DNA from 2 places in the Anaerotignum propionicum DSM 1682 genome. Region 1 is predicted to be linked to the other one. Evidence: a T-box and tRNA genes for the amino acid it is inferred to sense, from the RefSeq annotation. Region 1 holds a T-box; the other holds one or more tRNA genes.
What was found. The T-box of region 1 lies ahead of ileS (isoleucine--tRNA ligase). A T-box ahead of a tRNA ligase gene usually reads a tRNA of that ligase, here a tRNA-Ile.
Positions count from the first base shown of each region.

Region 2: it encodes a tRNA-Ile, which carries the amino acid that the T-box ahead of ileS (isoleucine--tRNA ligase) is inferred to sense. The anticodon was not compared.

Region 1 covers NZ_CP014223.1:685,041-689,461, reverse strand. The annotation lists gene ileS (isoleucine--tRNA ligase) at 1-2,465, opposite strand, end outside; T-box leader at 2,670-2,915, opposite strand; gene CPRO_RS03290 (nicotinate phosphoribosyltransferase) at 3,327-4,421, shown strand, end outside.
Region 2 covers NZ_CP014223.1:2,344,419-2,348,839, reverse strand. The annotation lists rRNA gene CPRO_RS10990 (23S ribosomal RNA) at 1-1,463, shown strand, start outside; tRNA gene CPRO_RS10985 (tRNA-Asn) at 1,530-1,601, shown strand; tRNA gene CPRO_RS10980 (tRNA-Glu) at 1,607-1,678, shown strand; rRNA gene rrf (5S ribosomal RNA) at 1,688-1,805, shown strand; tRNA gene CPRO_RS10970 (tRNA-Thr) at 1,816-1,888, shown strand; tRNA gene CPRO_RS10965 (tRNA-Ile) at 1,916-1,989, shown strand; tRNA gene CPRO_RS10960 (tRNA-Asp) at 2,003-2,076, shown strand; tRNA gene CPRO_RS10955 (tRNA-Val) at 2,082-2,154, shown strand; tRNA gene CPRO_RS10950 (tRNA-Met) at 2,180-2,253, shown strand; gene CPRO_RS10945 (flavodoxin family protein) at 2,466-3,098, shown strand; gene ispF (2-C-methyl-D-erythritol 2,4-cyclodiphosphate synthase) at 3,235-3,708, shown strand; T-box leader at 3,714-4,004, shown strand; gene epsC (serine O-acetyltransferase EpsC) at 4,122-4,421, shown strand, end outside.

The DNA.
Region 1 (4,421 bases):
TTCATGTTCGCCGTATTTCTTGCCGCACGGCCTTCCACTACAACCTTCAATACAAAATCCATATTGCTTTCCAAATCAGTGTCTACCCAATCTGCATGATATTCTGGCCAATCGCAAAGGTGAACACTTTCAGGTGCTGTAGGATCTGCCTTTTTCACAAGGTTGCCATAGATCTCTTCGGTGATGAAAGGTGTAAATGGTGAAGCAAGCTTACACATGGTTTCAAGTACGGTATACAGGGTCATATATGCATTAATCTTATCCTGCTCCATACCTTCTGCCCAGAAGCGTTCGCGGCTTCTTCTTACATACCAATTGGAAAGGGCATCTACGAATTCAGCCATAGCTCTTGCAGGCTCTGTCAGTTTGTAACCCTCTAAGCTTTCATCCACAAACTTATTTAATGTTTGCAGCTTTGACAAAATCCATTTATCCATAGGAAGCAGTTTGTCATATTCCAACTGATAGTTGGTTGGGTTGAACTGGTCAATATTTGCATAAAGGATATAGAATGCATAGGTATTCCAAAGAGTACCCATGAATTTTCTCTGCATTTCGCTTACCGCTTCATCATAATAACGGCTGGGGAGCCAAGGTGCACTATTTGCATAGAAATACCAGCGAACAGCATCAGCGCCCTGCTTATTCAATGCTTCCCAAGGGTCAACAACATTGCCTTTATGCTTACTCATTTTCTGACCATTCTTATCCTGAACATGTCCAAGCACGATACAGTTTTTAAAGGAAGCACAATCAAACAACAGTGTACTTACTGCTAGCAAAGTATAGAACCAGCCACGGGTCTGGTCAACCGCCTCACTGATAAAGTCAGCAGGGAAATTTTCTTCAAAAACTTCTTTATTTTCAAATGGATAATGCCACTGTGCAAAGGGCATCGCACCACTATCGAACCAACAGTCGATTACTTCGGAAACTCGGGTCATCTGCTTACCACATTCAGGGCAAACAATATGCACTGCGTCAATAAAAGGCTTATGCAACTCTATATTTTCAGGGCAATCGGGGGACATTTCCTTCAATTCAGCAATACTGCCGATGGTGTGTCTATGTCCACATTCACATTCCCAGATGGGCAATGGTGTGCCCCAGTAACGTTCACGAGAAAGACCCCAATCGATTACGTTTTCCAAGAAATTACCAAAACGGCCTTCCTTGATATTATCTGGATACCAATTGATGGTACGGTTATTTGCTACCAATTGATCCTTTAAAGCTGTCATTTTGATAAACCATGTGCTTCTTGCATAGTAGATGAGAGGTGTATCACATCTCCAGCAGAAAGGATAATTATGCTCAAAAGGAATTGCGGCAAACAAAGAGCCGTCCTGCTCCATCTGTTCAATTACCTTTGCATCGGCATCCTTCACAAACAATCCTGCAAAGGGGCCTGTTTCCTCTGTCATAAGGCCTTGGCTGTCAACATACTGACGGAAAGGTACGCCATATTTCTGGCAAACACGAGCATCGTCCTCACCAAATGCACCTGCGGAGTGAACAATACCAGTACCATCTGTTAAGGTTACATAAGGATCGCAGGTTACGATAAACGCCTTGGGATCATTCTCCAAGAAGCTGAATAAAGGCTCATAACGCATATATTCCAATGCCTGACCTTTCATGGTCTCCAAAACTTCATAGTTACCTTCACCCAAAACGTCATTCAGAAGGGCTTCTGCCATGATTGCAATAAAGTCCTGATATTTTACTCTTGCATAGGTTTCCTTCGCATTTACCGTTAATGCAATGTTAGAAGGCAATGTCCAAGGGGTTGTTGTCCAAGCTAAGAAATACTCATTATCCTTACCTTCCACCTTGAATTTTGCGATAGCAGAGGTTTCTTTTACGTCTTTATAGCCCTGAGCAACCTCGTGGGAAGAAAGAGCAGTACCGCAACGAGGGCAATAAGGAACGACCTTATGACCTTTGTAAAGCAAACCTTTATCCCAAATTTTCTTTAACGCCCACCATTCAGACTCGATATATTCATTATGATAGGTTACATATGGATGGTCCATATCTGCCCAGAAGCCAACACGGTCACTCATTGAGCGCCATTCCTTCTCGTATGTCCAAACGCTTTCTTTACATTTTGCAATGAAAGGTTCTACGCCGTATTTTTCAATTTGTGGCTTGCCATCTAAGCCCAAAGCCTTTTCCACTTCCAACTCAACAGGCAGTCCATGGGTATCCCAACCTGCTTTTCTCAAAACCTTGTAGCCCTTCATGGTTTTATAACGAGGAATCAAATCCTTTACCGCTCTGGTGATGATATGGCCGATATGAGGCTTTCCGTTTGCCGTAGGGGGGCCATCATAAAAAGTAAAAACGGGAGCACCCTCTCTAGCTTTGATGCTCTTTCCAAAGATATCATTTTCCTTCCAAAATTTTTCTACTTGAACTTCTCTTTCCACGAAGTTCATATTGGTTGGCACTTTGTCATACATATGAATTCCTCCTTAACTTCATTTATAAATACACTATTTTTCAAATGAAAAGGGTGGTGATTGCATTCAGCATAAAAATACAAATACTCTTCCATTTTTGACTGGTTTCTAAAGGTCCATTCATTTTTTTAGAAAATTTGGAAAAAGTATTGCAAAACCTGTATTTTTGCCATTGCCTGAAACGAAAAAAGACCCTTTCATCCAACACAGGACGAAAGGGTTCGCGGTACCACCTGATTTGACAGCAATTTTGCCATCCACTCTAAGCATCACAATTTAATGACGCCGACCCTTAACGCGGGCAAACGACAGCGCCTACTGGGTAAAAAAACCGTTTGGACTGCCACTCCGGAGTGATTTTCTATATTTTCTATGACGAAGGGATCCCACCAAGCCCCGACTCTCTGTAATCATATTGAAAATATATACTGTCTCCTTCATTGTGTTTTTTCTTATACGTTAGCATTATACATTGTGCCTAAAAAGAAGTAAAGGGTTTTTTGCAGTTTTTTCTTTGTTTTTAGCAAGTATGTTGTGTACATCGGTACAGTATACAACTTTTTAGAAAAGCACATCTTCTCCGAATATGCGTCAAAGCTTGAGTCATAAAAAAATAATAATACTTTCCCTGAAAAATGATACACTGTATTTTATCATAAAAATAATTATGAAAAAACAAATGTATTTAAGCACATTGCATTAAATTAGTGTGTATAATTTGTTCATCATAGACAAATCATTAGAAATATTGTATAAAGAACCGATGTGTGGAAAAATTTGCTTTATTACTTTAAATTGTGTATAATACAAGTGTTTATTAATTGTTCCTGCAGATAGGAAAAAATAAAGGAGAAATCAGCTATGAAAGGACGAGATTTGGCTCTGTTAACTGACCTGTATGAATTGACTATGATGCAGGGATATTTTACAACTGGAGCCTACAACAAAAAAGTAGTGTTCGATCTTTATTACAGAAAAAACCCAAGCGGAAATGGATATGCCGTAACCGCAGGTTTACAGCAGGTTATCGAGTATATCAATGGGCTGCGATTTACAAAGGATGACATTGATTATTTAACAAGCCTTAACTTGTTTTCAGAGGACTTTATTGATTTTTTGAAAGACTTCCGTTTTTCAGGAGAGATTTATGCAATTCCCGAAGGAACGGTTGTGTTTCCCCATGAACCATTATTGCGTGTGAAAGCGCCTATTGTTGAAGCGCAACTTCTTGAAACTGCACTGTTAAATATTATAAACCACCAAAGTCTCATTGCTACAAAGGCCTCTCGTGTTGTTTGGGCTGCCCAAGGCGACCCAGTTATGGAGTTTGGCTTGCGCCGTGCCCAAGGGCCTGATGCCGGTGTTTTAGGCGCCAGAGCGGCTGTCATTGGTGGATGCTGCGGAACGAGCAACGTATTGACTGGAAAACTGTTTGATGTACCCGTAAAGGGCACTCATGCCCATAGCTGGGTTATGAGTTTTCCCAATGAAATCACTGCATTTCGTGCATATGCAAAGCTATTCCCAGATAACTGCCTGCTGTTGGTAGACACTTATAATACCTTAAAAAGCGGCGTTCCCAATGCCATTAAAGTATTTCAGGAAATGAAGGCAGCAGGAATGCTTAAGGGAAAATACGGCATTCGATTAGACAGCGGTGACTTGGCGTACCTTTCAAAATGTGCAAAGGTTATGCTGGAGGAAGCAGGCTTTGGAGATGCAATCATTAGTGCCTCCAGCGATTTGGACGAAAACCTGATTGCCAGTTTAAAATCCCAAGGTGCAAAAATCAACCTTTGGGGCGTAGGAACAAAGCTCATCACCAGTGACGACTGTCCTGCATTTGGAGGGGTGTACAAGCTGGCAGCCGAGGAAGATGAAAATGGTACATTTGTCCCTAAAATTAAGCTGTCCAATAATCCTGGTAAGGTAACCAATCCTGGAATTAAAAAAGTC
Region 2 (4,421 bases), 1.5 Mb from region 1:
TGTACTACGTATAATCAGAACTGTGGGGACGCAGGAGGATAGGAAAACCGGGGAATGGAAATACCCGGCTAAGCACAAAGTCAAGGGAGATAGGCAAATCCGTTTTCTGATGATGAAGTGCGATGGGGACTGAAAAAAAGTAGGGAAGTTTCCGAATCCACACTGCCAAGAAAAGCCGCTATTGTATTATACGTACCCGTACCGTAAACCGACACAGGTAGATGAGGAGAAAATCCACAGGCCGACGGGAGAAGTGTTGTTAAGGAACTCGGCAAAATAACCCCGTAACTTAGGGATAAGGGGAGCCACGAAAGTGGCCGCAGAAAAGAGGCTCAAGCGACTGTTTAGCAAAAACATAGGTCTATGCGAAACCGTAAGGTGATGTATATGGGCTGACACCTGCCCGGTGCTGGAAGGTTAAGAGGAGAGGTTAGCGTAAGCGAAGCTTTGAATTCAAGCCCCAGTAAACGGCGGCCGTAACTATAACGGTCCTAAGGTAGCGAAATTCCTTGTCAGGTAAGTTCTGACCCGCACGAAAGGTGTAACGATTTGAGCACTGTCTCGACAACACGCCCGGTGAAATTGAAGAACCAGTGAAGATACTGGTTACCCGCAACAGGACGGAAAGACCCCATGGAGCTTTACTGCAGCCTGATACTGGGATTCGATGATATATGTACAGGATAGGAGGGAGGCTATGAAGCCAGGACGCTAGTCTTGGTGGAGCCGCCGGTGGGATACCTCTCTTATGTCATTGGATTTCTAACCCATGTCCATTATCTGGATAGGGGACAATGTCAGGCGGGCAGTTTGACTGGGGCGGTCGCCTCCTAAAAGGTAACGGAGGCGCTCGAAGGTCACCTCAGAATGATTGGAAACCATTCAAAGAGTGTAAAGGCAAAAGGTGGCTTGACTGCGACAGCGACGGCTGGAGCAGGTACGAAAGTAGGACTTAGTGATCCGGTGGTAATAAGTGGGAATGCCATCGCTCAACGGATAAAAGCTACCCTGGGGATAACAGGCTTATCTCCCCCAAGAGTTCACATCGACGGGGAGGTTTGGCACCTCGATGTCGGCTCATCGCATCCTGGGGCTGAAGTAGGTCCCAAGGGTTGGGCTGTTCGCCCATTAAAGCGGTACGCGAGCTGGGTTCAGAACGTCGTGAGACAGTTCGGTCCCTATCCGTTGTGGGCGCTGGAAATTTGAGAGGAGCTGTCCTTAGTACGAGAGGACCGGGATGGACGTACCTCTGGTGTACCGGTTGCAGACCAACTGCACAGCCGGGTAGCTATGTATGGAACGGATAAACGCTGAAGGCATCTAAGCGTGAAGCCGCCCTCAAGATAAGATTTCCCATTCTTCGGAAGTAAGGTCCCTTGAAGATAACGAGGTAGATAGGTTGGAGGTGTAAGCATGGTAACATGTTCAGCTGACCAATACTAATAGACCGAGGGCTTGACCAATAATTCGATTGATGATATAATGTTTCTTGTGTTCAGTTTTGAAGGTGTAGAGATATACCTTGATAATCCTCGTTAGCTCAGCGGTAGAGCATCCGGCTGTTAACCGGAGGGTCGTTGGTTCGAATCCAACACGGGGAGTAAATGGTCCGTTGGTCAAGGGGTTAAGACACCGCCCTTTCACGGCGGTAACGCGGGTTCGAATCCCGCACGGATCATTCTAGATTTTCGGTGATGATGCGCTCAGGGGACACACCCGTTCCCATTCCGAACACGTCGGTTAAGACCTGAGCGGTCGATGATACTTGGTGGGAAGCTGCCTGGGAAAGTAGATGGTTGCCGAAATCTATATTAAGCCGATGTGGCTCAATTGGCAGAGCAGCTGACTTGTAATCAGCAGGTTATCGGTTCGAGTCCGATCATCGGCTTAAATTTTTAACTGAGCGCAGTATTTTGGGTCTTTAGCTCAGTTGGTTAGAGCATCCGGCTCATAACCGGACGGTCCCGGGTTCAAGTCCCTGAAGACCCATTTAATTTAATATGGCTTAGTAGCTCAGTTGGTTAGAGCGCCGGCCTGTCACGCCGGAGGTCGAGGGTTCGAGCCCCTTCTGAGTCGTTTATGGGAGTTTAGCTCAGCTGGGAGAGCATCTGCCTTACAAGCAGAGGGTCACAGGTTCGAGCCCTGTAACTCCCATTTTATTACAAAAAAATTAATATGTGGCGGAGTAGCTCAGTTGGCTAGAGCATGCGGTTCATACCCGCAGTGTCGGGGGTTCAAATCCCTCCTCCGCTATGTCTTATTGCATCCTAAAGCAGGGGTGCTTTTTTGTTTTCAATTTTAAATTTATATAGGCATAATGAAATAAATAGGTTATAATAATTCCATATTTAAATAGTATGATTTAATATTATTTTTTATTTTGAAAGTAAAACCCGGTATTTTAATAACGGTTTTATCAAAATTAATTATTTGTAATAACAATAATAAATAAGGAGGCTAATAGCATGAAGGTATTAATGGTTAACGGAAGCTCAAACTTGAAAGGCTGCACTTTTACAGCATTAACAGAAGTAGGCATGGCTTTGGAGAAACAAGGAATTGACTATGAAATTTTTCAACTAGGCCCAAAACCTATCAGAGATTGTATTGGATGTGGCAAGTGCCACGAAGGAAAATGTATTTTTAACGATGATGACGTAAACAGATTTGTAGAAATGGCTCAAGAGGCAGATGGTTTTATTTTTGGTTCGCCCGTATATTATGCTCATCCTAGTGGTCGTTTGCTCTCTTTTTTGGATAGAGCCTTTTACTGTTCAACCACTTCCCCTAAAAACCCATTTAACTTTAAACCAGCAGCAGCTGTTGTTTCTGCTAGGAGAGGTGGCACTACAGCATCATTTGACGTAATTAATAAATATTTTACCATTGCAATGATGCCTATAGTAGCTTCAAGTTATTGGAATATGGTGCATGGTAATTCTCCCGAAGAGGTTAAGCAGGATGCAGAGGGACTGCAGACCATGAGAAATATCGGGGTAAATATGGCATGGATGTTAAAAAATATTGAGGCTGGTAAGAATAGTGGAGTTTCGTTGCCTGAGGTTGAGCGGACACATAGAACAAATTTCATTCGATAATGAAGGTTAATCCAGTAATTTTCACATTCTTGACAGAATGATAAGGTCAGGGTATAGTAGGGTAATAGAATTAAAAAATTACGTAGGATAGTAGAATTATTTACATCCAAGCATATTTTAAAAGAGAGGTAAAAAAATGCGGATTGGCTCTGGATATGATGTGCATAAATTGGTTAAGAATCGTAAACTGATTCTTGGTGGATTAGAAATTCCTTTTGAAAAGGGTCTTTTAGGGCATTCAGATGCTGATGTCTTATTACATGCTATTATGGATGCGCTTTTGGGTGCAGCAGCATTAGGAGATATTGGAAGGCATTTTCCCGATACGAAGGAAGAATATAAAGGTGCTGATAGTGTAAAGCTTCTTTCCAGAGTTTTATACTTGATTTCTGAAAAGGGATATTGTATAATTAACATCGACGCAACGATTATTGCTCAGAAACCAAAATTGGCGCCCTATCTTCCAGAAATGTGTGAAATAATTGCAAAAACTCTGGAAATAAATAGAAGCCAAGTGAATGTAAAAGCAACAACGGAAGAAGGTTTGGGTTTTACTGGAGCAGGCGAGGGTATTGCCGCTACGGCAGTTTGCCTATTACAGCAAAAGTGAATAAGAAAAAGGTTATGATGGAAAAGAGTAATTCTTTTCTTGCCTAACAGAGAGTAGCGACCTTGGTGAAAGGTGATGAGATTTGAAATCGTGTATGCATGGTTTTATCTGTCAACATCTTGAGATACTTGGGTGGGAGTCGCTTATAGGTGGGGGAGAATGAAGTGCGTTCCTGAACTGAGCAGGCGAATTTTTAGTAGTCTGTATCCGGTGACAACGTTACAGTCCGAAAGAGAGATGGTGATGGCCGTCTAATTAAAGTGGAACCGCGGAGAATATATAGCTTCGTCTTTATTTGTATAAGGACGAAGTTTTTTTATTTCTTGTTTTTTTATAATCCAACGTTAAAAAATGAGTTGTTGACTATAAATTGCTTTGTGAATGAGGTTATCTTAAAAATAGGAGGAATTATTATGTTAAAGGATGCAATTAGAGTTATTAAAGAAAAAGACCCCGCAATTAAAAGCAGTATTGAGGTTTTTTTATATCCCAGTTTTTGGGCTGTAATAAATCACCGTATTGCCCATGCACTTTACAAAAAAAATAAATATTTTTTAGCAAGATTGGTTTCACAGTTTTCCCGTTTTATTACAGGCATTGAGATTCATCCCGGTGCAACCATTGGCAAGAATTTTTTTATCGACCATGGTATGGGTATTGTAATTGGCGAAACAGCGGAAATTGGCGATAATGTAATGCTGTATCATGGGGTG